Linked DNA regions of Blastochloris viridis. The main gene of each other region encodes a partner of the protein of the gene in region 2 in a complex. Links are inferred from orthologs where the notes say so. Each region holds a gene or a part of one and is shown on either strand. Other genes may lie near its edges.

Region 1 (8,523 bases), 910 kb from region 2 along the record:
CGACCACGTACCGCTCCGCCGTTCGATCAGCCGAGGCCGCGACTCGGTTCATGTCAAATGTTCAGCGCCCGGCCGTAGGCATCCAGCACCGATTCCTTCATGGTTTCGGACAGCGTCGGGTGCGGGAAGATGGTGTGCATCAGCTCCTCTTCCGTCGTCTCCAGATTCATCGCCACCACGAAGCCCGAGATCAGCTCGGTGACCTCGGCGCCGACCATGTGGGCGCCGAGAAGCCGCCCGGTTTTGGCATCGAAGATGGTCTTGACCAAACCCTGGTCCTCGCCCAGCGCCACCGCCTTGCCGTTGCCGACGAAGGGAAAGCGCCCGACCCGCACCTCGAAGCCCTGCTCCTTGGCCTTGGCCTCGCTGAGCCCGACCGAGGCGATCTGCGGGTGGCAATAGGTGCAGCCGGGAACCATGCGTCGGTCCAGCGGGTGGGGATAGCCGCCGGCAATGGCCTCGACGCAGATGACACCCTCGTGCTCGGCCTTGTGGGCGAGCATCGGCGGGCCGGCGACGTCGCCGATGGCATAGAGGCCGGGGACATTGGTGCGGCACATGTCGTCGGTGACGATGGTGCCGCGTGCGGTCTTCACCCCCAGCGCCTCCAGGCCGAGGTTCTCGATATTGCCGACCACGCCGACCGCCGCGATCACCCGCTCGAAGGTCGCGGTGCGCGGCGCGGTGCCATCGTCGATGTGGGCGGTGACGCTGTCCTCGGCTTTTTCGAGCTTCGTCACCTTGGCGCCGGAGATGACGGTGATGCCGGCCTTCTCGAACGCCTTTCGCGCGAAGGCGGCGATCTCGGCGTCCTCGAACGGCAGGATCTGCGGCAGCACCTCGACCACGGTCACCTCGGCGCCGAATGCCCAGAAGAACGAGGCGAACTCGATGCCGATGGCGCCGGAGCCGATCACCAGCAGCGATTTCGGCACGCTGGCAGCCTTCAGCGCCTCGAAATAGCTCCACACCAGCTTGCCGTCGGGCTCAAGGCCCGCCAAAGCGCGCGGCCGAGCCCCGGTGGCGATGATGATATGCTTCGCCGTGTAGGTGCCATGGCCGAGCACGCCCTTGGGCGGCGGGGTCTGCGGCTCGACGGCGGGCTTCGACGGCGCGGCGACCTCAATCTCGCCGGGTGCGGTGAGCCTGGCCTCGCCCCAGATCACATCGACCTTGTTCTTCTTCATCAAGAAGCCGACGCCGGCGTTCATGCGGCTCGCCACCGCACGCGAGCGCTTGACCACCGCCGGAAAGTCGAATGTCGCGCGCTCGGCGGAAAGGCCGAACTCCCTGGCGTGCTGGATGTTTCGCAGCACTTCGGCCGAGCGCAGCAGCGCCTTGGTCGGGATGCAGCCCCAGTTCGAGCAGATGCCGCCCAAGTGCTCGCGCTCGACGATCGCGGTCTTGAGGCCCAGTTGTGCCGAGCGGATGGCGGTGACGTAGCCGCCGGGGCCGGCGCCGATGATCAGGACGTCATAGGGGGGCATGGGGGCTCCGGGTTCGCGGCCGGGTCAGCGCTCGGCTTCCAAAGCGGCGGCTTTGCGTTCCAGTTGGTCCAGGGGCCGCGGTTGCTCCTAGACCAGCATCGTCACCGGCGCCTCGATGTAGCGCTTGAAGGCGTCGAGCAGCTTGGCGCCGATCACGCCGTCGACAGCGCGGTGGTCGGTCGACAGCGTGGCGCTCATCATGGTGGCGACCGCGAGCTGGCCGTTCCGCACCACCGGGCGCGGCTCGCCGGCGCCGACCGCCAGAATGGTGGCGTGGGGCGGGTTGATCACCGCAGCGAATGCCTTGATCCCGAACATGCCGAGGTTCGACACCGCGGTCGAGCCGCCAGTGTACTCCTCCGGCAACAAATGCCTTGCTTTGGCTTTTGCTGCCAAATCTTTCATTTCGTTCGAAATAGCCGATAGCGACTTTCGCCCGGCATCGCGCACCACCGGGGTGATCAGCCCGCCGGGGATCGCGACCGCGACGCCGACGTCCGCCTGCTTGTGGCGCAGCATCGCGGCTTCCGTCCAGGTCACGTTGGCGTCCGGCACCCGCAGCAGCGCCATCGCCAAGGCCTTGATGATGAAATCGTTGACCGACAGCTTGAAGGCCGGTGTGCCGTCCTGGCCCTTCGGGGCGTTGGCGTTGATGGTCTCGCGCAAGCTGAGCAGGGCGTCGAGTTCGACATCCCGGGTCAGGTAGAAATGCGGGATGGTGGTCTTGGCCTCGGTGAGGCGCCGCGCGATCACCTTGCGGAGATTGTCGTGCGGCACCTGTTCGAACGAGTCCGGCGCGAACAGCTTCCGGATCGCCGCGTCGGACGGCCCGGCCGGCGGCGCCTGAACCGGGGCTGCCGGAGCCGGGGCCGCCGCCGGTTGCGAGGCCGGGCCGGCGGCCCGCGCCGCCTCGACATCGCGCATCACGATGCGGCCGTGCGGTCCTGACCCGGCGACCGTGCCGATATCGAGGCCGGCCTCGCGCGCCAGCCGGCGCGCCAACGGCGAAGCAAACACCCGGCCGTTGGGCTTGGCGGTGCCAGCCTCCGGGGCGGCCTTGGCCGTCTTTGCCGGCGGGACCGCTGCGTCTGGCGCGTCCGGCTGGGGCGCGGCTGCGGCGGGCTGGCCCGCACCATCGCCGGCGGGAGCGGCCGAATTTGGCGCGGCCTTGGGCTCGGCCGACGCCGCCGCTGCGACATCCTCGCCCTCCCCGGCCAGAATGGCGATCAACTGGTTGACCGGCACGTCGGTGGTGCCGGCCGGCACCACGATCTTGGCGAGCACGCCGTCGTCGACCGCCTCGACCTCCATGGTGGCCTTGTCGGTCTCGATCTCGGCGAGAACGTCGCCGGTCTTGACGGCATCGCCCTCATTCTTCAGCCACTTGGCGAGGTTGCCCTTCTCCATCGTGGGGGACAGCGCGGGCATCAGGATGTCGATGGGCATGGTGCTCTCTACCTGTAGGTCACCGCCCGCACGGCGTCGATGACGTCCTGCACCGTGGGCAGCGCGAGCTTTTCCAGGTTGGCGGCGTAGGGCATCGGCACGTCCTTGCCCGAGACGCGCTTCACCGGGGCGTCGAGATCGTCGAACGCAATCTCCATGATGCGCATGCCGACCTCGGCGGCGACGCCGCATTGCGGCCAGCCCTCCTCCACCACCACGCAGCGGTTGGTCTTCTTGACCGAGGCCACCACGGTCTCGATGTCCATCGGCCGCAGCGTGCGCAGATCCACCACCTCGGCATAAATCTGGTTCTTGGCCAGTTCTTCGGCGGCCTTCAGCGCATAGGTCATGCCGATGCCCCAGGACACCAAGGTGCAGTCGGTGCCCGCGCGCGCCACCTTGGCCTTGCCGATCGGCAGCACGAAGTCGGCGAGTTTCGGCACCGGGAACGAGTGGCCGTAGAGAATCTCGTTCTCCAGAAACACCACCGGATTGGGGTCGCGGATCGCCGCCTTCAGCAGGCCCTTGGCGTCGGCGGCCGAGAACGGCTGGATCACCTTGAGGCCGGGAATGTGGGCGTACCACGAGCCGTAGTCCTGGCTGTGCTGGGCGGCAACACGGGCGGCGGCACCGTTGGGACCGCGAAACACGATGGACGACGTCACCTGCCCGCCCGACATATAAAGCGTCTTGGCCGCCGAGTTGATGATCTGGTCGATCGCCTGCATGGCGAAGTTGAAGGTCATGAACTCGACGATCGGCTTCAGGCCCGCCATCGCCGCGCCGACGCCAAGGCCGGCGAAGCCGTGCTCGGTGATCGGGGTATCGACCACCCGCCGGGCGCCGAACTCCTGCAGCAGGCCCTGGGTGACCTTGTAGGCGCCCTGATATTCGGCGACCTCCTCGCCGATGATGAACACGTCGGGATCGTGGCGCATTTCCTCGGCCATGGCGTCGCGCAGCGCCTCCCGCACCGTCATCGTCACCATCTCGGTGCCGGCCGGGATTTCGCCGGAGGCGTTGTCACCTTCAGCCCGCGTCACCTCGACCACCGGCGGCGATGGCTTGGCTTCGGCCGGTACCGGCGCCGCGCCCCGCGCCTCGGCCGGTGCGGCCGACTGCCCCGCCTTCATCTGCGCCGAGGGCGAGGCCGCGGCCTCCAGCGCCGAAGCGTCCTCGCCATCAGTGAGCAGCAGCGCGATCGGCGTGTTCACGGCGACGTCCTGCGTCCCCTCCGCAACCAGCAGCTTGCCGAGCACGCCCTCGTCGACCGCCTCGACCTCCATGGTCGCCTTGTCGGTCTCGATCTCGGCGATGACGTCGCCGGATTTGACGCGGTCACCTTCCTTCTTGACCCATTTGGCGAGGTTGCCCTTCTCCATGGTCGGCGAGAGCGCGGGCATCAGGATAGTGGTGGGCATGACGAAACACCCGTGCGATGGAGATGAAAGCTAGAGCATTTTCCGCAACAGCAGGAACCGATTCTGCGAAAGGAAATGCGACAAACGAAACACTTGGAGCACCCCTCCGCGTCGGTCGGGCCGGTCGCGCTCCGACCCGCCTGACGCGCGAACGCTCACCGCAGCACATCGGTGTACAGTTCAGACGGATCGGGCGCCGGATCGTGGGTGGCGAATTCGGCTGCCTCGTTGACGATGGCGCGCACCTCGGCGTCGATCTTCTTGACGCCGTCTTCGCTTGCCCAGCCATTGTCGATCAGGCGGGCGCGCACCTGCTCGACGGCGTCGCGCTCATCCCGCATCTTCTGCACCTCGTCCTTGGCGCGGTATTTGGCCGGGTCGGACATCGAGTGGCCGCGATAGCGGTAGGTCAGCATTTCCAGGATGAACGGACCCTGGCCGGAGCGGGCGTGCTCGACCGCGCGCAGGCCGGCGGCCCGCACCGCCCGCACGTCCATGCCGTCGACCTGCTCGCCGGGGATGTCGAACGAGATGCCGCGCCGGGAGAAGTTGGTCTGGGCCGAGGCGCGGTTCACCGAGGTGCCCATGGCGTATTTGTTGTTCTCGACGATGTAGACCACCGGCAGTTTCCACAACGCCGCCATGTTGAAGCTCTCGTAGACTTGGCCCTGGTTGGCGGCGCCGTCGCCGAAATAGGTCAGGCTGACCCGTCCGTTGTCGCGGTAGCGGCTGGCGAAGGCGAGGCCGGTGCCGAGCGAGACCTGGGCGCCGACGATGCCGTGGCCGCCATAGAAGCCCTTCTCGATCGAGAACATATGCATCGAGCCGCCCTTGCCCTTGGAATAGCCGCCGCGGCGTCCGGTCAGCTCGGCCATCACCCCGCGGGCGTCCATGCCGGCGGCCAGCATGTGGCCGTGGTCGCGATAGCCGGTGATGACCTGGTCGCCGGGCTTCAGGCACATCTGCATACCGACCACCACCGCCTCCTGGCCGATATAGAGGTGGCAGAACCCGCCGATCAGGCCCATGCCGTACATCTGGCCGGCCTTCTCCTCGAAGCGGCGGATCAGCAGCATTTCGCGGTAGGCGGCAAAATCCTCCTCGCGGCTGAACTCGGCCGGCGCGGCGGCCGCGGCGGCCCCGGTTCCGTCAGCCGAATCGGAAATTGGCGCGGCGGCCGGCTTGGCTGCCTTGTCGCGGGCGGGCGTGGCTCCTGCGGCGCTCTGTTTGGCGACAGCCATGCGGTTCTCCCGGGAATGTACCATCGGAAGTTATAGTTCGTTTTGCGACGGAACCAATCCTTGAACGGCGGTCTGCCCACGCGGGATTCAGCGGACGGCGGCGTTGCGCTCGGCTACGCCGGTCGCGGACGGCCGCTTGACCAGCACCAGATCGTTCGGGTGCGCCCAGTTGAGCAGATCGCGGGCGCGCTCGTCCAGCATGTCGGGGTCGAGGCTCTGCGGCCGCAGCAGCGCGACCTTCTTCTCCATCGCCAGACGTTCCGCCCGCACCGCGTCGAGTTCCTCGTGCAGCCGGGCCATCTCGATCTCGAAGCCGCGCTTGGCCTGCAGGCCGTGATCGCCGTTCCAGCCGTGGAAGGCGAAATAGGCGATACCCGCCGCCGTCACGCTATACAGCAGCAGGATGGACAGGATGCGGCGAAGCAGGGGGCGGACGACCATGGCTCAACTTCGCAGGCCGCGGTTGACCCCCCGTTAACAAATCCGGACACGAACCCCGGCTCGCGCTTCGCCCGACCGGGATCAAAGATCGTCGTCCCGGGCAAGCCGCGAAGCAGCACGACCCGGGAGAGAGCTGTCATCCCGGACAGGCGGCGAAGCCGCGCGATCCGGGATCTACGGCAGGAAGAGGTGCCTTGTTCTGCTGACGATCCCGGGTCTCGGCTTCGCCGCGCCCGGGATGACGCGCTTGGATCAGCAGCGCTCGCCGTTCTCAGGCCAGCCCCTTGAACGCCGCGTACCCGGCGTAGCGGGCCTGGGCGCCCAGTTCCTCTTCGATGCGGATCAGCTGGTTGTACTTGGCCAGCCGGTCGGAGCGCGCCAGCGAGCCGGTCTTGATCTGCCCGCAATTGGTCGCGACTGCGAGGTCGGCGATGGTGGAGTCCTCGGTCTCGCCGGAACGATGGCTCATCACCGCGGTGTAGCCGGCCTTGTGCGCCATTTCGACGGCGGCCAGCGTCTCGGTCAGCGAGCCGATCTGGTTGACCTTGATCAGGATCGAGTTGGCGAGGCCGCCCTCGATCCCATCGGCGAGGCGGTCGACGTTGGTGACGAACAAGTCGTCGCCCACCAGCTGGACCTTGGAGCCGATGAGATCGGTGAGGATCCGCCAGCCCTCGAAATCGTCCTCGGCCATGCCGTCCTCGATCGTGATGATCGGGTAGCCGGCAAGCAGCTTGGCGAGGTATTCCGCCTGCTGCTGGCGCGAGCGCTTGGTGCCCTCGCCGTCATAGACGTAGGCGCCATCCTTGAAGAACTCGGTCGCGGCGCAGTCGAGGCCGATCGCCACCTCGTCGCCGACCTTGAAGCCGGCCTTCTCGATCGAGGCGACGATGAAGTCGAGCGCGGCCTCGGCCGACGGCAGGTTGGGGGCAAAGCCGCCCTCGTCGCCGACATTGGTGTTGTGGCCGGCGCTTTTCAGCGCCGCCTTCAGGGTGTGGAAGACCTCGGAGCCCACCCGCACCGCATCCGCGATGGTGGATGCGCCGACCGGCAGGATCATGAATTCCTGAAAGTCGATCGGGTTGTCGGCGTGCACACCGCCATTGATGATGTTCATCATCGGCACCGGCAGCAGGCGCGCCGAGGTGCCGCCGACATAGCGGTAGAGCGGCAGGCCGCTGGCGGCAGCGGCGGCCTTCGCGGTCGCCAGCGACACGCCGAGGATGGCGTTGGCGCCGAGGCGCGCCTTGTTGGGCGTGCCGTCGAGCGCGATCATGATCTCGTCGACCTTGACCTGATCCTCGGCGTCGAGGCCGCCGAGCGCGTCGTAAATCTCGCCGTTGACCGCTTCGACCGCCTGCAGCACGCCCTTGCCGAGGTAGCGGCTGTTGTCGCCGTCGCGCAGTTCGACCGCCTCGTGTGCGCCGGTCGAGGCGCCCGACGGGACGGCGGCGCGGCCGAGCGAGCCATCTTCCAGCCGCACATCGACCTCCACGGTCGGATTGCCTCGGCTGTCGAGAATTTCGCGGGCGATAATGTCGACGATCGCGGTCATGGCGCGCCTGCCTAGTTGAATGGTTCGATAATCGGAAACACGAAGGCGTATGTGGGCTCATACAGGATCGCAAACGCCGAGGAAACCCGTACGCCCTTGGCATCCCACGCATTCAGCGTGCCGGACGTCCCCAAAACCCTGCTTTCGTGGAGCAGAACTGTCGGATAGGACGGGTTCATGACAACAGAAACACATCTTCAGCTCGGCCGTCATGTCGCCCTGCCCGCCTCGCCCGACCAGGCGCTGCTGGAGCGCGTGCCGAACCCCCACGCCGATACCAACTACGTCGCCCGCTTCACCTGCCCGGAATTCACCTCGCTGTGCCCGGTGACCGGCCAGCCCGACTTTGCGCTCCTGGTGATCGACTATGTTCCCGGCGACTGGCTGGTGGAGTCGAAATCGCTGAAACTCTACCTCGCCTCGTTCCGCAACCACGGCGCCTTCCACGAGGACTGCACCATCGCGGTTGGCAAGAAGCTGGCGAGCCTGCTGGAGCCGCGCTGGCTGCGGATCGGCGGCTACTGGTTTCCGCGCGGGGGCATGCCGATCGACATCTTCTGGCAGACCGCCGCGCCGCCGCAGGGCCTGTTCATCCCCGACCAGGGCGTGCCGCCATATCGCGGGCGGTGAGGTTCGCGTCAGATGTCTTCGGACGGCCCCGGGGCGCGGGCCTGCGGCCCTTGCCCCGACAGGCTGGATTGCAGGATTCTGCATCGGGCAGAATAGAGGGCGCGAAGGTCACCCGGGCCGGCCCGAAGAGACGCCGGCGGGACGCTTCATGGATGCGAACAGTTCCCGCACGTCCGCGCCAGGGTCGGAGGCCCGCATCACGCCGCCCATCACGGCGATGCCGGCGGCGCCGGCCGTGAGGCAGCCCGGCACCTGCTGCGGCGCAATGCCGCCGAGCGCGATCACCGGCCGGCCGGCAGCGG
Region 2 (10,252 bases):
GACCGAGGACTCGCGCAGCACCGGGAAGTCCTTCAGCACCACCCGCACCCGGTCGTCGGTCTTCATCAGCTCGATCAGGTCGGTGAGGGCGCGTTTGCAGAAGCCGCAATTGTAGTCGAAGAACTCGACCACGGTGACGTCGCCCTGGGGATTGCCGAGCACCGCGCTTTGCGGAGCGCCGAGCAGCCGCTCGCGATTGGCCTCGAGCACCAGCTTGCGGCGCTCGGACTCGTCGGCGCTGGCGCGCTTCTCCAGCTCCGCAGCCACCTCCTGCAGGATCTCCGGGTTCTTGATCAGCGTCTCGCGGACGATCTTCTCGACGTCCTCGCGCGTCAGCGGCGCAGCCGGCGCCGGCTCGGCGGCGGCGGCGGGCAGGGCGCAGACGGCGGCGAAAGCCGCCGCCGCGAGAGCGGCCGCAGCCCTCCGCGCTGTTGAGGTGAGCAGCGTCATGGTGCGAAGGCTCCTGGTTGCGATCAGCTCTTTCCGTCGAGCTTCGGGGGTTTGTAGTTCTCGATATCGTCGGCCTTGATCCATCCGGGCGAGCCGTTGGCGAAACGGGTTTTGGCGCGGGCGGCGAGCTGGCGCGCGGTCTGGAACTCGCCGGAGGCGATCGCGGCCTGGGCGGAGGCGAGGTCGGCGTTGGCGTAGTCGCCCTTGCGGCCGTAGGCCAGCGCCAGCTGGCGGAAGCCGTCGACCGCCGTGGTCTCGTTCGCCAGCGCCTGCGACAGCTCGCGGATCGCCTCGTCGGCATTGGCCTTGCTGCCGCTCGCCACCAGCGCCTGGCCGAGCATGATGCGGATCGGGGTGGCGCGCGGCGCCATCGCCGCCGCCCGCCGGAGCGGGGCGATCGCCTCGTTCGGCCGCGCGCTCTCCAGCAGCGCCTGGCCCTTCAGCTCGTGGAAATAGGGGTTGTCCGGCTGCGCCGCGATCAGGGCGTCAATCTGGCGGATGGCGTCGTTGACCTGGTTGAAGCGGTAGGCCGAGATGGCTCTGGCATAGCGCGCCGGCAGGCTGGTGTCGCTCAGCGGATAGCGGCGGGCCACGGTGTCCGGCTTGTCGAAGAAGCCGATGATCTTGGCCCGCATCAGGTCGTGCCGCAGTTGCAGCGCCGGCGAATCGCGGACGTCGCGATAGGGGCTCTTCGCCACCAGCTCTTCGAGCTGGGAGATGCGCTCGCGCGGCAGCGGGTGCGACAGGGTGTAGGGGTCGACGCCGCGCGAAATGAACAGGTTCTGGTCGCCGATGCGGCGGAAGGTGTCGAGCATGCCCTTCGGCGATTGCTTGGTGGCGTGCAGATAGTTGACCGCGGCGCGGTCGGCGGCCTGCTCCTCGCCGCGCTGATAGGACAGCAGCGAGCGGCGGATCATCTCCTGCGGGCCGGTGACGATGCCGCCGACCGCGCTGCCGAGATTGGAATCGCGGGTGGAGCCGCTGGCGGCGCCGGCGGCGACCGCGCCGAGCGACAGCAGGAAGGCGACGATCGAGGCCGATTGCGCCGCGGCGAGCTGCTGGCGCATGCGGGCGAGGTGGCCGCCGGCGATGTGGCCGGTTTCGTGGGCCAGCACGCCGATCACCTCGTTCGGCGTCTTGGCGTCGACCAGGGTGCCGAGGAACACGAAGATGCGGCGGCCATCGGCGACGAAGGCGTTGAAGGCGCGATCGTTGATCAGCGTCACTTCGATGTTCTGCCGCGCCAGGCCGGCGGCGCGCAGCACCGGCGCCATGTAGTCCTTGAGCAGCGCCTCGGTCTCGGCGTCGCGGACGATCGGCAGCTTGGGCTGGCCCTGGGCGAGCGCGAGCGGGGCGAGCAGCGGCGAGGCGGCGGCGGTCACGGCGAGGGTGACGGCCATCGCGGCGGCACCGAGACGACGCGCCCAGCCGGGGCGGGCGCGCGGTGACCTTACGACAGGCGAAACGTCAGACATCGGTGGCGGCGCTCCTGTCCAGCCTCGACGCGCGACCATAGGGCGCAAGGCCGACCCGATCAATTCGGCTGCGGAGGCGGCAACAATGAGGCGTTGCGGGCGCGGGCGGGGCCGAGTCCCGCGCGCGCAGGTTCCCCGCGCGCCGCCCTTGCGCTATGCGAAAGCATGCTCAGCCCGCTCGATCCGCTGCTCCGTCCGGCCGCCCGCGCCGATATCGCGCCGTTCATCGTCATGGACATCATGGCGGAGGCCGCTCGCATCGAGCAGGCCGGCGGCCGCGTCGTCCATCTGGAGGTCGGCCAGCCTGCGGCGCCGGCGCCGGCCGCTGCGCGCGCGGCCGCCGCGCGCTGCCTGGCGGAGGGCCGCATCGGCTACACCACCGCGCTCGGCATTCCGTCGCTTCGGCGCCGCATCGCCCGCCATTATGCCGAGACCTTCGGCACCGAGGTGTCGGAGGCGCGCATCGTCGCCACCACCGGCTCGTCGGCGGCGTTCGTGCTGGCGTTCCTCAGCCTGTTCGAGCCGGGCGACCGCGTCGCCATCGCCAATCCCGGCTATCCGCCCTACCGCCAGATCCTGAAGGCGCTGGGCTGCGAGCCGGTGCTGATCCGCACCGGGCCGGAAACGCGGTGGGCGATCACGCCGGAGGCGCTTGCGGACGAGCATCGCAAGGTGCCGCTGGCCGGCGTGCTGGTGGCGAGCCCGGCCAACCCGACCGGCACCATGATGAGCGGGCAGACGCTCGCCGCGCTGATCGGCGCCGCCGAAGACGCCGGCATCCGTTTCGTCTCCGACGAGATCTATCACGGGCTCGACTACGCCTTTCCGGCGGCAACCGCCGCCGCGGTCTCCCCCCGCGCGACCGTGATCAACTCGTTCTCAAAATACTTCTGCATGACCGGCTGGCGGGTCGGCTGGATGGTGGTGCCCGAACCGCTGGTGCGCGCGGTCGAGCGGCTGCAGCAGAACCTCGCCATCTCGGTGCCGACGCTCAGCCAGGTGGCGGCGGAGGCGGCGTTCGACGGCGTTGCGGAGATGGAGGCGGTGAAGCGCGGCTATCTCGAGAACCGCCGCATCCTCACCGAGGGACTGCCGCGCATCGGCATCGACCGCATCCTGCCGGTCGACGGCGCGTTCTACCTTTACGCCAACGTCAGCGGCTTCACCGACGACAGCCTCGCCTTTGCCCGCTCGATGCTGGCCGAGGCCGGGGTGGCTGCGACGCCGGGCGTCGACTTCGACCCCTATGACGGCCGCCATTTCATCCGCTTCTCCTATGCCGGCGCGGCCGACGACATGCGCGAGGCGGTGGAGCGCATCGGTGGCTGGCTGAAGCGCGGGTGAGGGCGCGCCGCTGACGCGGAACGCCACAGGTCGGCCCAGGAGGCAGCTTTTGCCGCCTCCTCACCATGAGGCCGAGAAAGCTCAGCCTTCAGGGCCTCGGCTATAGGCCCCCGCAGGGATCAGCCGGAAACCCGACCAAGCGGGCGACATCGTTCGCCAGCGCACCACGCTGAAAACGACAGAGCCCGGCGCAAGGCCGGGCTCTGCAACTCGTCAGCGCGGCTGCTCGGTCACCCGACCCGGCGCGACCACCAGCCCGAGCGCTTGGGGCGATTCGGGTTGTCGTCGTCCGGGGTCAGCACCTGATGGACCGGCTCTCCGCGCGGCTGCGATTCCGGCTCCGTGACCGGCGCGACCTCAACCTTCGGAGCCTCAACCTCCGGGGCCTCGACCCGCGGCACCTCGACCGGCATGGGCTCGGCCTGATGCGATTCGGCCTGCGGCGCGGGCTCGGCGGCCTCAATGGTCGCCGGCTCGGCGCTGTCGACCAGCGGCGGGATCAGCTCGAGCCGGGGCGTGGGCTGCAGCGTCACCTCGTCGTCGCCCTCGCCGGCCTCGGCGTCCTCGCCCGGCAGCCCCTCGCGGTCGCGCCGGCCGCGCCGGCCGCCGCGGCGTCCGCGCCGCCGCCGCCGCCGCCGTTCCTCGCTATTGGCATCGCCGGCCTCGGCACCGTCACGAGCTTCGTCGCCGTCCTCGCCGTCGTCGTCGTCGTCCTCGCCGGTCGGCTGGGGTGCGGCGAGCCGGGGTGCGTCATCGCGCTCGCCCGCGCTTTCGGCCGGCAGGTCGCCCTGGGCGTCATCGCGGCCGCGCCGCCGCCGCCGCCGCCGCCGCCGACCATTGGCGTCGCGGCCATTGTCGGCGGTCGCCTCGGCCTCGGTGTCCTCGACCTCGACCTCGGCCTCGACCTCGGCTTCGGCTTCGGCTTCGACCTCCTCGATCTCCTCGTCCTCGGGCGCGATGGCGTCGGGCTGGATCGGTGCCAGCGCGGCGCGCACCACCGGACCCTTGGCCAGGGCACCCTTGTCGATGACGTGCTGGATCTGGCCGGTGATCGAATCATCGGCCTCGATCTCGATCAGCACGCCGAAGCGGCGCTCAAGTTCGAACAGGTGCGAGCGCTTCTGATTGAGGCAGTAGAGCGCGACCGGGGTGCGGGTGCGCACGATGAGGTCGTGGCTGGCCGATTTGATCAGCAGGTCCTCGATCGCGCGCAGCACGTGCAGCGCCACCGATGCCGGGGCGCGGACGTGGCCGGTGCCGCCGCAGTGCGGGCAGATCTCCGAGGAGCTCTCCAGAACGCCGGTACGGATGCGCTGGCGGCTCATCTCCAGCAGGCCGAAGTGCGAGATGCGGCCGACCTGGATGCGGGCGCGGTCGTTCTTCAGCGCTTCCTTCAGCCGGCGCTCGACGGCGCGGTTGTTGCGCTTCTCGTCCATGTCGATGAAGTCGACCACGATCAGGCCGGCGAGGTCGCGCAGGCGAAGCTGGCGTGCCACCTCGTCGGAGGCTTCCAGATTGGTCTTGAGCGCGGTTTCCTCGATCGAATGCTCGCGGGTCGAGCGGCCGGAGTTGACGTCGATCGCAACCAGCGCCTCGGTCTGGTTGATGACGATGTAACCGCCGGACCGGAGCTGCACCGTCGGCGAGAACATCGCGTCGAGTTGGGGCTCGACCCCGCTGCGCGCAAAGATCGGCGCGGTCTCGCGATAGGGCTGCACGTTCTTGGCATGGCTCGGCATGAGCATGCGCATGAACTCTTTGGCCTCGCGATAGCCGTCCTCGCCGGCCACCAGCACCTCGTCGATGTCCTTGTTGTAGAGGTCGCGGATGGCGCGCTTGATCAGCGAGCCTTCCTCATAGACCAGCGCCGGCGCGCTCGATTGCAGCGTCAGCTCGCGCACGGTCTCCCACAGCCGCAGCAGATATTCGAAGTCGCGCTTGATCTCGGTCTTGGTGCGGTTGGCACCGGCGGTGCGCAGGATGACGCCCATGCCCTCCGGCACTTCCAGCTCGGCGGCGACCGACTTCAGGCGCTTGCGGTCGGCGGCGCTGGTGATCTTGCGCGAGATGCCGCCGCCGCGGGCGGTGTTCGGCATCAGCACCGAGTAGCGGCCGGCGAGCGAGAGGTAGGTGGTCAGCGCCGCGCCCTTGGTGCCGCGCTCCTCCTTGACGACCTGGACCAGCAGCACCTGGCGCCGCTTGATCACCTCCTGGATGCGATACTGGCGGCGCAGCGGACGGGCGACACGCTCGGGCATTTCCTCCAGCGCTTCGCCGGAGCCGACGATCTCGACGACCTTGGCCTTGGCCGGCTTGTCGGCGCCGTCCTCATCCTCGTCGTCGTCTTCGTCGTCATCCTCCTCGTCTTCGTCTTCGTCGTCCTCGTCATCCTCCTCCTCGTCGTCGTCGTCTTCGTCCTCTTCGTCGTCCTCTTCGTCGTCCTCGTCCTCTTCGTCTTCCTCCGCCTCGTCTTCGTCCTCATCTTCGTCAGACTTGGCGGGACGGCGCTCGGACGGCGCGGCGACGGGCTCGACGGTGGGTTCGGCGACGGCTTCGGGCGCCTCGGTGGCCGGCGATTCGGTGGCGGGCAGCGCGTCGCTCACGGCCGGCACCGCGTCGGCGGCGGTGGCCGGCTCGGCAGTCTCCGGCGACGGCGCCTCGGACACCACGGCGTCGACGCCGACGGTGCGGGCGGCAACCGCCGCGCTGTCAGGCCGCCGGCGACGGCGGCGCTTACGGTCGTTCCTCAGCTTGGCGTCCTCGGCCTCGCGTTCGGCGCGGGCGGCACGCTTTTCCTCTTCCAGCAACGCCAAGCGGTCGGCGACCGGGATCTGGTAGTAGTCGGGGTGGATTTCGTTGAAGGCGAGGAAACCGTGGCGATTGCCGCCGTATTCGACGAAACAGGCCTGGAGCGAAGGTTCGACGCGGGTGACCTTGGCGAGATAAATGTTGCCACGGAGCTGTTTGCGGGCGGCGGATTCGAAATCGAACTCCTCAACCCGGTTGCCGCGCACCACGACCACCCGGGTCTCTTCCGGGTGGGTGGAATCGATAAGCATCTTGTTGGCCATTGAACTCTCTCTGGGCGGCATCGAACCGTCGCATCGCGAACGCGACGGTCAAACACCGCCGTCCGTTCTGGCGAGGCGAAACGCCGCGCGGTGTCTCAAAAGGGGTCCGAATCGGTGGGGGAGAACCGGAGAATGCGGAGCGCGACGCTGCCGGCCGCGAAAATGCGGCGGGTCTCAGGCAGGCGGTCGCGGATGCATCCATCGCGGTCTACGTCTCTCGGGCGCGACAAGCCAATGTCGCGATAACGCATGGTTTTCCGGGCTGACGCAGCGATTCTGCTGCGCGGCAGGCGAACCGACAGATCGTCCCTGCGCCGCTGGCCGGCTGTCGGCGCGGTCGGGACCGTCTGCGGCCTGCCGGAACCACGAACCATGAGCCGTCTTTAAATAACGGGAGCTACCCTCGATTGGCAAGGTTCGCCGCGAAATCTCTCGTCTTTCAAGATTAGGTTAACCCTGGCGGGCCCTCGGCGGTGCGATTTGGCCGGTGAATCCGCCGCCGAGGCTCCGCTTGAAGCCGGCGCGCCGCGGATGGGGTGATTCGCTGCCGCGCCAAGCTGAAGCGAGCGCCGGGCAGGGTCGGCCGGGCAGGATGGGGCAGGAGGATGGGCAAAATTTAGAATAATTCTTGCCGTATTTGGTCCAAACTCGGCGCCAAATGTGGACAAGGCTGCCATAGCCATCGCAGAGCTGGGATTAACCGTCGGGGTCGTGCATCGGGTCTTCATGGTGCTGTTTCGTCGCGTCGCTGCGCTGATGCTGCTCGCTGCCGCCCTCGTTCCGTCGGCGGCCTCCACAGGCTTTGCCCAAGGCGGAGCTTTTGCCCAGGGCGCCGCGATCGCGGCGACGGCGCCGGCCAAGGACGCCGTGCCCGAGGCGGTCACGGACGCCAGGGATGCCGTCGCGGGGGCGGCCGGCAATCCCGTCAAGGATGACGCCACCAAGGCGAAGGCCCAGAGTGCGGTGGCGGTCGACGTCCGGTTCGCCGGCGACCTCGCCCGCAGCCGGATGATTCTCGACCTCTCGACCAAGGTCGAGATGCGGGTGTTCACCCTGGCCGATCCCTACCGCGTGGTGGTCGACATCCCCGGCCTTGAGTTCCGGCTGCCGTCGGAGGGGGGGCGCGACGGCCGCGGCCTGATCACGGACTTCCGCTACGGAAATGTGAGTCCCGGCAAGGCCCGCATCGTGCTGGAAGTGCGCGAGCCGGTGGCGGTCGACAAGGCGTTCGTGCTGGAGGCGATCGACGACCAGCCGGCGCGGCTGGTGGTCGATCTGGTGCGCACCGATCGCGCCACCTTCCTGCGCTCGGCCGAGACCCAGACGCCGGCGCGGGCCGAGGCGGCGGCGCTGGCGGTCAAGCCGGAGCCGGTGCCGCCCGGCGCCAAGGGCCAGCTGCCGGTGGTGGTGATCGACCCCGGCCACGGCGGCATCGACAGTGGCGCGGCGGCGCGCGGCAGCGGCGAAACCGAAAAGACCATCGTGCTCGACGTGGCACTGATGCTGCGCGAGCGGCTGGAGGCCGGCGGCCGGGTGCGGGTGGTGATGACGCGCACCGAGGACGTGTTCGTGCCGCTGGGCGAGCGGGTGCGGATCGCGCGGCGCAGCGAGGCGGTGCTGTTCCTGTCGATCCATGCCGATTCGCTGCGCGTCCGCGACGGCCTCGCCTCCGGCGCCTCGGTCTACACCCTGTCGGAGAAGGCCTCCGACGCCGAGGCCGAGCGGCTGGCCGAGTCGGAAAACAAGGCCGACCTCATCGCCGGCGTCGATCTCGGCGAGGAGCCCGCCGACGTCGCCGACATCCTGATCGATCTGGTGCAGCGCGAGACCAAGTCGTTCTCGATCCATTTCGCCCGCACCCTGGTCAAGGAACTGCGTCCGACCGCGCGCATGCACCGCACGCCGCTGAAGTCGGCCGGCTTCAAGGTGCTCAAGGCTCCCGACGTGCCCTCGGTCCTGCTCGAACTCGGCTTCCTGTCCAACCGCGAGGAACTGCGGCAGATCACCTCCCAGGCCTGGCGCACCAAGGTGACGCGGGCGATTGCGGAGGGCATCGAGGAGTTCGTGGCGACCCGGACCATGGACGAGAGCGTGCGCGCGCCGCAGTGACGGCATGGCGCTGCCGGCTCCGATCGCCGGACGCCGGCTGACTGCGGCTTCGGCTTTGATGAGGCGTGCGGGTCAGCGCGCCGGCGCGCGCAGGCCTCAGGCTCGCCAGGTCTCGCGGGCCCAGGCCTCGCAACATTGTGTGCCGTTGCCGCCGGGCCTCCGTTTTGCCACGAAGGCGGGCGAGGCATGCTGTGGTGCCGCCAAGGTCCGGACGCCGGTGGGCCGGCGGGCGCGACCCGCCGGCCGCCTGAACGGTGCGGCGGCCGTTCCGGCTTGTGCAAATCGGGTTCCCGCAGGGTGCGGAAACGCCAAAGCTGACTGCAAGGAACGAAATGCGCCTCTTGATCAGGTTTTTCGGCTTCCTGTTCGCGATCGGAACGGTGGTGTTCCTGGTCGGTGTCGGTGGCGTCTCGTACTTCGTTTGGAAATACTCCCAGGATCTGCCGGACTATTCGACGCTGCAGAACTATGAGCCGCCGATCATGACGCGCGTCCACGCCACGGACGGCTCGCTGGTCGCCGAATACGCCCGCGAGCGCCGGCTTTATCTGCCGATCCAGGCGGTGCCGAGACTGGTGGTGGGGGCCTTCCTCGCCGCCGAGGACAAGAATTTCTACCAGCACGGCGGCCTCGATTTCTCCGGCATCGCCCGCGCCGCGGTGGTCTATGTGCAGAACATGGGCACCGGCCGCCGGCCGCAGGGCGCTTCGACCATTACCCAGCAGGTCGCCAAGAACTTCCTGCTCACCAACGAGGTCTCGATCGACCGCAAGGTCAAGGAAGCGCTGCTGGCGCTGCGCATCGAACGAACCTATTCGAAGGACAAGATCCTCGAACTCTATCTCAACGAAATCTATCTCGGCATGGGGGCCTATGGCATCGCCGCCGCCTCGCTGCTCTATTTCGACAAGTCGGTGCACGAACTGACCGTGGCGGAGGCGGCCTACCTTGCCGCGCTGCCCAAGGGGCCGACGCTGTTCCACCCGTTCCGCCAGCGCGAGCGCGCCATCGAGCGCCGCAACTGGGTGATCGACCGCATGGTCGAGGAGAAGTTCATCGCCGCCGAGGACGGCGAGCGCGCCAAGAAGCAGCCGCTGGAGGTGACCTCGCGGCCGACCGGCGCCCATATCTTTGCGGCGGAGTACTTCGCCGAGGAGGTGCGCCGCGAACTGATCGACCGCTACGGCGAGAAGAAGCTCTACGAGGGCGGGCTGTCGGTGCGCACCACGCTCGACCCCAAGTTGCAGCAGATCGCCAAGAAGACGCTGACCGAGCACCTGGTGCGCTTCGACGAGCAGCGCGGCTGGCGCGGCCCGGTCAGCCGCATCGACCTTGCCGCCGGCGACTGGGGCGCCAAGCTTGGCGAGATGCGCGCGTTCAGCGACATTTCCTGGCGGCTGGCGGTGGTGCTCGAAGCGGGCGACCAGACCGCTCGCATCGGCCTGCAGCCGCCGCGCGAGCGCTCCGGCCAGATCGCCACCACCCGCGACATCGGCCTGCTGACGCTGGAGGGCGTGAAGTGGGCGCGCTGGGCGCAGGGGCCGGACAAGGGCAAGGCGGTGAGCAAGGTCGCCCAGGTGGTCCGTCCCGGCGACGTCATCCATGTCGAGCAGCTCTCGGCCGACCCGTCCGGTGCCCAGACCTTCAAGCTGCGCCAGCTGCCGGACGTGGAAGGCGGCCTGGTCGCGCTCGACCCGTGGACCGGCCGCGTGCTGGCGCTGGTCGGCGGCTTTTCGTTCGACGAAAGCCAGTTCAACCGCGCCACCCAGGCGTTGCGCCAGCCGGGTTCGTCGTTCAAGCCGT
Region 3 (9,775 bases), 2.2 Mb from region 2 along the record:
CACCGGCGGCCCGCCGAAAAAGCGGTCGACGGCGGAGGGCTCGCGCCAGTCCGGCGGCGGGGACGCGGGGTCGGGGTTCGTCATCGCGGTCTCCGGCGTGGCGGGTTTCAGTCGTTCGCAATATCGGGCGCGGACCGCAGCCATTCAAGGCCATGCCAGCGCCGGCGCCGCTGGATGCTGTTTCCGGCCGATCACATCGTGATCCCGAAAGGAATTTCCCGGCCGCGAAACTCCGGCCTGATCGGCGCGATTTCCCAGGTCACCGATTCGGTCCGGGTTCGTTCGGGACTCGTTCGACCCGCTGGCGATACGGCAACTCGCGGATGTCGCAGGCAGGGACGGCGCCCGCCGCCCGGCAACCCGACGTTAAGCCGAGTCGGGCGGCGTCGATCGGCACGCGATTCGGGCCGCCTTTGTTCCTTTCTTGTTCGACTTTCCGGTAACCGTCAAATTGGCATTGTCGCGGCGAGAGACGGCGGTAACCGGCCGGGCGGCGCCGATCGGCCCGCCGCCGGCCCGGACGAGACCGTCACCGCGCACGGCCCGTTGCATCAACCCGCCAGTAACCCAGATCACGGCGCCACCGGCGGCACGCGATTCGGGCCGGGTTCGTTCAGGCCCCGTTCGAAAACGCCCCGCGCGCGGCCAGAGCGGCGTCCAGGATCGGCACACCGCGCCGCTGCGCCAAGCAGCGCCCGCCGGCGCGCGATTCGGGCCGGGTTCGTTCCGGCCTCGTTCGAAATCGCCGCGCTCGCGGCGAGAGCGGCGTCCAGTATCGGCACACCGAACCAAGCCCGCGCGGCGGCAGCCGGCGCAAAACCGCTTGCGGACGGCGGCGATCCGGCCGAGTTATGGCGCCGCCGGATACCCCGCCGGATGCCGGGCTGGGCTCGCCGCCAACCCTCCCGAACAGGGTGTTCGGCGAGATCGGCTCTGCGACTTCGCGACCCACAACCCCGCGTCACCGCCCGTGCGTCTCAAAACTCCCGTGTTCCGCTCCTCCGGCGATCCCCTGGCCGACCGCCGGTACAATCTCGCTTTGGACTATCGCCGCGACGGCGACCTCGCCGCCGCCGCCGACCTTCTCGCCCAGACCGTGGAAATCGCGCCGGGCTGGGCCGCGGCTTGGTTTGCGCTGGGCGAGGCGAACCAGATCCTCGGCGTGCGCGAGGCCGCTGCCAACGCGTTCCGCCACGCGCGCGACGCCGATCCGGGCGACGAGCTCGGCGCCGGGCTGTGGCTGGCGCGGCTCGGCGACCGCGAGGTCGCCGACGCCATGGCGTCGGGTTACGTCGAGCAGCTGTTCGACCAGTACGCGCCGGAGTTCGACCACGCTTTGGTCGACCGGCTCGGCTACAACGGGCCGCAGTTGCTGGCGGCGGCGCTGACCTCGCTGCGCGGCGGCGACTTCCGTGTCCGCCGCTGCCTCGACCTCGGCTGCGGCACCGGGCTGATCGGCGCCGCGCTGCGGCCGCACTGCGCAACGCTGATCGGCATCGACCTCTCGGCCGGCATGCTGGCGCAGGCGAAACGGCGGGGCTGCTACGACGCGCTGGTGCGCGCCGACCTGCTCGCCGCGCTGACGCTGGAGCCGGCCGCGGCGGCCGACCTGATCGTCGCCGCCGACACCATGGTCTATGTCGGCGAACTCGGCCCGGTGCTGGCGCAGGTGGCGCGGGTGCTGGAGCCGGGGGGCCTGTTCGCCGCCACCCTGGAGCGCTGCGAGGCCGGGGTCGAGCTGCACCTGAGCCTGCGCTACCGCCACGGCGCCGACTATCTGCGCGAACGCGCCGATGCCGCCGGGCTCGAGATCGCCTATCTCGCCGAGGCCTCGGCGCGGCAGGACGGCGGCGTGCCGGTGCCGGGCCTGGTCGCGGTGCTGGCCAAACCGGAAACCGCCAGCCCGGAGACGGCGACGTCGTAGGCCGCCGCGGCCGGCTGGGGGCGGCCGAACAGATAGCCCTGGGCGTGGGTGCAGCCGGCCGCGCGCAGCAGCCGCGCCTGCTCCGCGGTTTCGACGCCTTCGGCGGTGGCGGCCATGCCCAGGCTCCGGGCGAGGCCGGTGACCGCGCAGACGATGGCGGCGCAGTCCGGCCGCTCGGCAACCTCGGCGACGAACAGCCGGTCGATCTTGATCTTGTCGAACGTGAACATCCGAAGGTGCGACAGCGAGGAATAGCCGGTGCCGAAATCATCCAGCACCACCGCGACGCCGAGATCGCGCAACTGCTGGAGTTCGGCCAGGATCGCCTCGTCGTGCAGCAGCAGCACGGTTTCGGTGACCTCGATTTCCAGCCGCTCGGGTGGCAGCCGGGCGGCGCCCAGCGCCTGGATGACGCTGCGGACCAGGGTGCGCTTCTTGATGTGGTTCGGCGAGATGTTGACGGCGAGGCGGACGTGGCCCGGCCAGCGCGCCGCCTCGAAGCAGGCGTGGCGCAGCACCCACTCGCCAAGCGGCACGATCAGGCCGGTGTCCTCGGCGAGGGCGATGAACTGGTCGGGCATCAACAGGCCGCGGCTGGGGTGGCGCCAGCGCACCAGCGCCTCCATGCCGCACACGCTCTCGTCCGGAAACGCCACGATCGGCTGAAAATGCAGTTCGAGCGCGCCGGCGGCGATCGCCTCGCGCAACTCGGCCTCGGTGCGGCAGCGGCTGCTGGCCTCGCTGTCGAGCCCCTCGTCAAAGACGCGGAAGGCGTTGCGGCCGCTGCCCTTGACCTTGTAGAGCGCGAGGTCGGCGGCGCGCAGAAGCTCGCCGACGGTGCGCCCGCCCTCCGGCGCGATGGCAACGCCGATGCTGGCGCCGATCGCCACCTGCCGGCCGTCCAGATCGAACACGCTGCCGATGCGCTCGATCAGGCGGGCGGCGAGCGCGACGGCGGCGGCGTGCTGGTCGGGCCGGCTGCGCTGCAGGATGGCGAACTCGTCGCCACCGAGCCGCGCCACCACGTCGCCGGCGCCGACCTCGGCGCGCATCCGCGCCGCCACCACCTGCAGCAGCTGATCGCCGGCGGCGTGGCCGAGGGTGTCGTTGACCGGCTTGAAGCGATCGAGGTCGACCAGCAGCACGGCAAGGCTGTCGCCGCGGGCAGCGCCCTGGGCCAGCGCGGCTTCGACCTCAGCCTTGAAATGGGCGCGGTTGGCAAGGCCGGTGAGCGGATCGTGGTGGGCGAGATGGCTGATCTTCCGCGCGGCGTGCTCGCGCTCGGTGACGTCCTCGTGGGTCGACACCCAGCCGCCGTCGGCGATCGGGGTGTGGACCACCGCGATCACCCGCCCGTCGCTGAGGCGCCATGTGTCGGCGAAGGTGTTGCCCTGGGCGAGCTCCTGCCACAGCGCGCCGACGAAGGTGTCAACGCCGTCGTCGAAGGTGTGAAATGGTTGGCAGGCCTTCAGGATGTCGGCAAAGCTGGCGCCGCGGCTCATCACGTCCGACGGCAGGCCGTACATATCGACGACGCGGTCGTTCCACACCTTCAGCTTGCCGTCGGCGTCGAACATGGTGAGGCCCTGGCTCATGTGCGCCAGTGTGATCTGCAGCGCCGCCGACTTCTCGCGGGCGCGGCGCTCGCTGTCGCTGAGCAGCTTTTCGGCGGCGCGGCGCGCGGTCATGTCGACATAGGTGGTGATGAAGCCGCCGCCGGGCACCGGCGTGCCGCGGATCTCGACCACGGTGCCGTCGGGGCGGACGCGCTCGAACAGGTGCGGCTCGCCGCGCCGCGCCAGCTCCAGCCGCGCCCGCACCTGCCGCGCCGGGTCGCCGGGGCCGTATTCGCCGCGCTCGGCATTGGTGCGGAAGATCATCTCCAGCGTCGGCAGGCCGTGCGCGAACAGCTCGTCCGGCAGCTCGAGCAGGGTGCGGAACTGCACGTTGCAGACCACCAGATTGAGGTCACTGTCGAAAAACGACACGCCGCCGGGAAAATTGTCGACCACCGCCTGCAGCGTCGCGGCGTGGCGCTTGATCTCGCTGACGTCGATGCGAAGGCCGACGGTGTAGCCGGACGGGGTGCGCCGCTCGCGCAGCTGCAGCCAGCGCCCGTTCTCCAGCAACTGAAGGCTGTCGCTGGAGGGGGAGCGGTGCAGCCTGAGCCGCTCGGCCACCCACGCTTCTTGCTGTTCGGCGGCCTCGCCCGCCTCCGGATACTGGCCGTGGGCGAGCCCATAGCGCAGGATCTCCTCGAAGCCGGCGCCGGGCCTAATCGCCGTCGCGGAGTGTGCGTAGAACGCGCGGTAGGCATCGTTGCACATCAACAGCCGATCGCTGTCGTCATAGACCGCAAAACCGTCCGGAATGGCGGCGACCGCCTCGGCCAGCACCTCCTGGGCCTGCTTGCGGGCGGTGATGTCGGTGAACGAGGTGATCACCGCGCTCGGTCTTGTGCTGCCGGCCTCGAAGATCGGCTCCGAATTGACGGAAACCCAGGTGGTGCCGCTGCCGGCGCCGCGCAGCCCCATCACCACGTTGCGCTGCGGCAGGCCGGTGGCCAGCGTCACCATCGCCGGAAACCGCCGCACCGGCAGCGGCTGGCCGTGCTCGGTGACGGCATCCCAGCGCGGACCGCCGGAGTTGGGATAGATCAGTTCCTCGTGGTTGACGCCGAGGATGCGGCCCGCGGCCGGGTTGGCGGAGATGATGTGGGCCTCGGCGTCGAGGATGAAGATGCCCTCGCCGAGCGCCATCATCATCGAGCGATAGAGCGTCTCGCGGCGGCGAAGGGCGTGCTCGGTGTCCTTGCGGCCGGTGATGTCGAGGCCGATGGCGGTGCAGCCGACCCGGCCCTCGGCGTCGGGCCGCGGCGTCAAAGCGAGGTCGAGCCAGATGTGGTCGCCGCGCCCTGTGCGAACGCGAACGTCGCCGCGCCACGTTCGCCCCGCCGCCATCGCCGCGGCGAATGCCGCCGCCTCGGGCGGCCGCACGCCAGCGGTCAGCGCGAGGTAGCTCTTCCCAATCAGGGCCGCACCGACGACGCCGATGGCGCGGCACAGCGTGTCGTTGACGCTGACGAAGCGGCCGGCGCCATCGAACTCGGCGACCAGCGCGGTGCGGTCGAGCGCGCCGAGCCGGGCGGCAAGGTCCGCTGCCGCGACCGGCGGCGCGAGGTGATGACCTTCGCCCTCGGACGAGCGAAAACTAGCGCCGTGTGATCCAATTCCGGTCATGGCTTGGCGTTCGCTGCCCTTGCGCACCGCATCGACCGGCGATCCGCACCCGGGTGGGACGGCCAGTCGCACGTTGCGAGTGATGGTGACGGCTAACGGTTGTAATGGTAACCACCGTTCGTAAAAACGAGATTGATGGAAACTTCGAAAATTCGGGTGGTTTCTGCGACAGCCGCCACGCCGGCATTACGGTCGCGGCCTGACGCCGGCGCGTTCGAATGCGCCCGTTATGGCTGCAATTCCGGGCTGGTCGCTTTGCTGTTGCGCTATTCGGCCACCGTTCGCCCAAAATGCGCCATCGTCCGATATCCGGACGGTCGCTCCGGACACCGAAATCCGGCCGATCCGGCCTCAGCTTCAAAGTCCGGTCGCCGGAAAGACCCCTTCCGATCAAGGATTTTTGGCGAGGGCGTTGCTGGGATCACGACGTGATCATCCGGAAACCGTATCCGGAATACTAAACGAGCCGATCGACCAGCCGGCCGCGCAGGTGGGTCGCTCGTATCGGCGGGGTGCTCGGCTCCGGGGCCGTCTCCAGCCTCGCGCTCGCCACCGTTTCGGTATCGCGCGCGGTGTCACGCCCGCCCGACGCCCCGCCGTCATCGGCGGAGGCGGAGAGGCGGGGCCGCGGGTCTACCGCCCCTCGCTCGGTCGGTGCCTTGGCGAAGTCTTCGAGGTACCCGGCAAGGCGTCCGCCGATGACAGGGAGGGAGCTCATCGTGGCCCTGCCCAATGGAATTTCGGGTGCGAATCGGTCAAGTAACGGAAATAAGCTACAACTTACCTCGCGTTAATCAAGGGTTTAACGTCCCGTCGGCGGGGGCGTTGCCTGGCCGATTCGCCCGGCATTGCCGGTGCGGCGGCGGCATGGCAGCGGAGCGCAAGCCGCTGGATTTCTTGGAAATTCCGAACGCGAAACGGACGCTCCGGCACGCCGCCGGCATGCTCGTAACGTGGGCCAGCCTTTCCCGCACACCGCGAAACGTCGTTACCGCTGGCGACAACCATGGAGGACTGCCGCGGTTGCCACGCCCAGCGGCTGATCGAGACCTCGACCGAGGCAATCGTCATCGCCGACCGCGACGGGCTGGTGCGGATAACCGGCAAACGTGACACCCCGCGACGAAAAAGGGCGGCCGTTGGGCCGCCCTTTCGCGAATACCGTCCCGATCACAGCGTGATCGCGGGACGTTTGGTCACTGCGCCTGGCCGGCCTCGCCGTCGCCCTGCTGCTCGCGCTGCTTGGCCTCCTCGGCCTTCTGCTTGGCCTCGATGTCCTCGCCGGTCTCCTGGTCGACCACCTTCATCGACAGCCGCACCTTGCCGCGTTCGTCGAAGCCGAGCAGCTTCACCTTGACCTTGTCGCCTTCTTTGACGACGTCGGAAGCCTTCTGCACCCGCTTGGAGGCAAGCTGGCTGATGTGGACGAGGCCGTCGCGCGAGCCGAAGAAGTTCACGAACGCGCCGAAGTCGGTGACCTTCACCACCGTGCCGTCATAGATCAGGCCGACTTCCGGCTCGGAGGCGATCGACTTGATCCAGTTCATCGCCGCGCGGATCGATTCGCCGTTGGCGGATGCGACCTTGACGGTGCCGTCGTCCTGGATGTCGATCTTGGCGCCGGTCTTCTCGACGATCTCGCGGATCACCTTGCCGCCCGAACCGATCACTTCGCGGATCTTGTCGACCGGAATGTGCATCACCTCAATGCGCGGGGCGTGCTCGCCGAGCTCGGCGCGCGCCGAGGTCAGCGCCTTGGACATTTCGCCCAGAATATGCAGGCGGCCGTCCTTGGCCTGGCCGAGGGCGACCCGCATGATCTCTTCGGTGATGCCGGCGATCTTGATGTCCATCTGCAGCGAGGTGACGCCTTCCGACGTGCCCGCCACCTTGAAGTCCATATCGCCGAGGTGGTCCTCATCGCCCAGGATGTCGGTGAGCACCGCGAAGCGCTCGCCTTCCAGGATCAGGCCCATGGCGATGCCGGCGGTCGGCCGGCGCAGCGGCACGCCGGCGTCCATCAGGGCGAGCGAGGTGCCGCACACCGTGGCCATCGACGAGGAGCCGTTCGACTCCAGGATCTCCGACACCACGCGCAAGGTGTAGGGGAACTCGTGGTGCGGCGGCAGCATCGGGTGAATGGCGCGCCAGGCCAGCTTGCCGTGACCGATTTCGCGGCGGCCGGGCCCGCCCATGCGGCCGGTCTCGCCGACCGAGAATGGTGGGAAGTTGTAGTGCAGCATGAAGGGTTCCTTGTAGGTCCCCTCCAGGGCATCGACGAACTGCTCGTCCTCGCCGGTGCCGAGCGTGGCGATCACCAGCGCCTGGGTCTCGCCGCGGGTGAACAGCGCCGAGCCATGAGCGCGCGGCAGCACGCCGGCTTCGGCCACGATCGGGCGCACGGTCTTGACGTCGCGGCCGTCGATGCGGATGCCGGTGTCGAGGATGTTCCAGCGCACGATCTTGGCTTCGATCGTCTTGAACGCCTCTTTCACCTGCAACGCCGTCCAGCGCGCCTCGCCGCCTTCCGGCAGCAGCGCCGCAATGACCTTGGCGCGGGCGGCGTCGACCTTGTCGTGGCGCTCCTGCTTGGCCGCGATGCGATAGGCCTCGCGCAGATCGCCCTCGATCAGGCCGAGAACGGCGTTCTCGAGCTCCGAGGAGTCCGCCACCTTCAGCTCGCGCGGCTCCTTCGCCGCCTTCTCAGCGAGGCGGATGATGGCGTCGATCACCGGCTGGAAGTGCTTGTGGCCGAACATCACCGCGCCGAGCATGACGTCCTCGGGCAGCTCCTTGGCTTCCGACTCGACCATCAGCACGGCGTCGGCGGTGCCGGCGACCACGAGGTCGAGCTTGGACTCGCTCATCTCGTCGAGCTGCGGGTTGAGCACGAACTCGCCATTGATGTAGCCGACGCGGGCGGCGCCGACCGGACCCATGAACGGAATGCCCGAGATGGTCAGCGCGGCGGACGCCGCCAGCAAGGCCGGAATGTCGGGATCGGACTCAAGGTCGTGCGACAGCGTCGTCACCACCACCTGGGTGTCGTGGCGATAGCCGTCCGGGAACAGCGGGCGGATCGGGCGGTCGATCAAACGGCAGATCAAGGTCTCGCGCTCGGTCGGGCGACCTTCGCGCTTGAAGAAGCCGCCGGGGATGCGGCCCGCGGCGTAGAACTTCTCCTGGTAATTGACGGTGAGGGGGAAGAAGTCGACGCCCGGCTTGGGCTCCTTCATCGACACCACGGTGGCGAGCACCTTGGTCTCGCCATAGGTGACGACGACGGCGCCGTCGGCCTGACGCGCCATCTTTCCGGTCTCGATGGTCAGCTTGCGGCCGGCCCAGATCAGCTCTTCCCGATGGATTTCAAACATGTGGTCTTTCTCCTTGGCTATCGCCGAGGCGAAGGCCGCGAGCAAGACGGCGGGAGGCTGCGGGGCGGACCCGACGCGCGCACGCCAAATCGGCGCGCGCCCAGTCCTTGAGCGCAACAGCATCCGGCGATCCTGCCGAGGCCTTCGTCACGGGCGAAAAAATCCTTGCGGGCGACCTCGCCTTCCGCGAACGTCAAGAGGTCGGCCCAGCGTGTTGAACGTCGGATGATGCGCACCAGCCCCCAAACGAAGGCGCTGGACCTCCATCCTGGCGGACGGGTCGCGACCCTCCGCTTGATGCCGCAATGCGGCGGCGGCGCGGCGCGCCGCCGGTGGACCGGGCGAACCGCCCGACCCGCTGTTTCGTTGGAGCCGCCTGCCGCCAGGTCGAGCCCGATCGGAGCGCCTCCAACGCGTTTGGCCTGTCGCAACCTCGGCCGCAAGACTGGTCTTCCCCGTCCTTGCGGCGCCGGCGTCAGCGGCGGATGCCGAGTCGCTCGATCAGCGTGCGATAGCGCTGCTCATCCTTGGCCTTGACGTAGTCGAGCAGCGAGCGGCGCGTCGACACCATCTTGAGAAGGCCGCGGCGAGAGTGGTTGTCCTTGCCGTGGGTCTTGAAGTGCCCGGTCAGGTTGGCAATGCGCTCGGTGAGCACCGCGACCTGGACTTCAGGCGAGCCGGTATCGCCCGGCTTGGTGGCGTATTCCTGGATCAGCTGCGCCTTGCGCTCGGCCGTGATCGACATCAGGAGTCCTTTCTATGTCGTGGAAAAATCGGCGGCGGTGAGCGCCGTTGTTGGTCTTGCCCATCCGCCAAAGCGGTTGCGGCAGCGGCCGGGATGTCGTCCAGCCGCGTCGCATCGAGATCCGCCCGGCCGGGATACGGCCGAGGCGGGGGATTGCGCGTATAACACCTTCCCAGGAGCGCGGCAAATCGCCTGCAACCGGGGCTCGCTGACGCATCTTCAGAGCCGCGCTCCGGCCAGCTTGAACACCCGTTTGGGCACCAGTTCGCCCTGCTCGACGTCGGCCAGCGCAACCAGATTGCCGCCGGCGGTGACGTAGACCAGCCCGGCCATCACCGGGGCGTCGCGGCCGCGCAGCAGCACCGGCTGGCCACGGTGCAGCCGTGCGGCGTCGTTGGAGCTGACCGGAACGCAGGCGAGCTGGGTCAGCGCCGATTCGACCGGCTGCACCAGCGCGCGGATGGCGGCGAGCCGCGCCTCCGGTTCGGCGTCG

What was found.
Region 1: the proteins of BVIR_RS05410 (region 2) and eno are in contact, whole or in part, in a solved structure (PDB 2FYM), measured with the Escherichia coli proteins. The link is inferred for Blastochloris viridis from one-to-one orthologs.
Region 3: the proteins of BVIR_RS05410 (region 2) and pnp are in contact, whole or in part, in a cryo-EM structure (PDB 9QH0), measured with the Escherichia coli proteins. The link is inferred for Blastochloris viridis from one-to-one orthologs.

What each region holds. Positions count from the first base shown.
Region 1 is NZ_CP012946.1:2,116,591-2,125,113, forward strand. Bases 5,450-8,367 are described here. They hold eno (phosphopyruvate hydratase), read right to left. Parts: upstream 7,592-8,367; coding sequence 6,308-7,591; downstream 5,450-6,307. Other genes in these bases: pdhA (pyruvate dehydrogenase (acetyl-transferring) E1 component subunit alpha), read right to left, coding at 5,450-5,595; BVIR_RS09365 (FtsB family cell division protein), read right to left, coding at 5,683-6,036; queF (preQ(1) synthase), read left to right, coding at 7,769-8,221; BVIR_RS09380 (thiamine phosphate synthase), read right to left, coding at 8,330-8,367. Outside these bases: lpdA (dihydrolipoyl dehydrogenase), read right to left, coding at 54-1,487; BVIR_RS09350 (pyruvate dehydrogenase complex dihydrolipoamide acetyltransferase), read right to left, coding at 1,575-2,933; BVIR_RS09355 (pyruvate dehydrogenase complex E1 component subunit beta), read right to left, coding at 2,942-4,354; more of pdhA, read right to left, coding at 4,510-5,449; more of BVIR_RS09380, read right to left, coding at 8,368-8,523. UniProt on the Escherichia coli protein: Catalyzes the reversible conversion of 2-phosphoglycerate (2-PG) into phosphoenolpyruvate (PEP). It is essential for the degradation of carbohydrates via glycolysis.
Region 2 is NZ_CP012946.1:1,209,884-1,220,135, forward strand. What follows is about bases 3,300-6,700. They hold BVIR_RS05410 (Rne/Rng family ribonuclease), read right to left. Parts: upstream 6,341-6,700; coding sequence 3,500-6,340; downstream 3,300-3,499. Outside these bases: BVIR_RS05395 (DsbA family protein), read right to left, coding at 1-450; BVIR_RS05400 (M48 family metalloprotease), read right to left, coding at 474-1,850; BVIR_RS05405 (pyridoxal phosphate-dependent aminotransferase), read left to right, coding at 2,091-3,269; BVIR_RS05415 (N-acetylmuramoyl-L-alanine amidase), read left to right, coding at 7,067-8,449; BVIR_RS05420 (penicillin-binding protein 1A), read left to right, coding at 8,782-10,252. UniProt on the Escherichia coli protein: Endoribonuclease that plays a central role in RNA processing and decay. Required for the maturation of 5S and 16S rRNAs and the majority of tRNAs. Also involved in the degradation of most mRNAs.
Region 3 is NZ_CP012946.1:3,449,659-3,459,433, forward strand. What follows is about bases 5,949-8,872. They hold pnp (polyribonucleotide nucleotidyltransferase), read right to left. Parts: upstream 8,538-8,872; coding sequence 6,360-8,537; downstream 5,949-6,359. Also shown: BVIR_RS14980 (DUF6460 domain-containing protein), read right to left, coding at 1-84; BVIR_RS14985 (class I SAM-dependent DNA methyltransferase), read left to right, coding at 989-1,924; BVIR_RS14990 (sensor domain-containing protein), read right to left, coding at 1,816-5,163; rpsO (30S ribosomal protein S15), read right to left, coding at 9,013-9,282. UniProt on the Escherichia coli protein: Involved in mRNA degradation. Catalyzes the phosphorolysis of single-stranded polyribonucleotides processively in the 3'- to 5'-direction. Also involved, along with RNase II, in tRNA processing.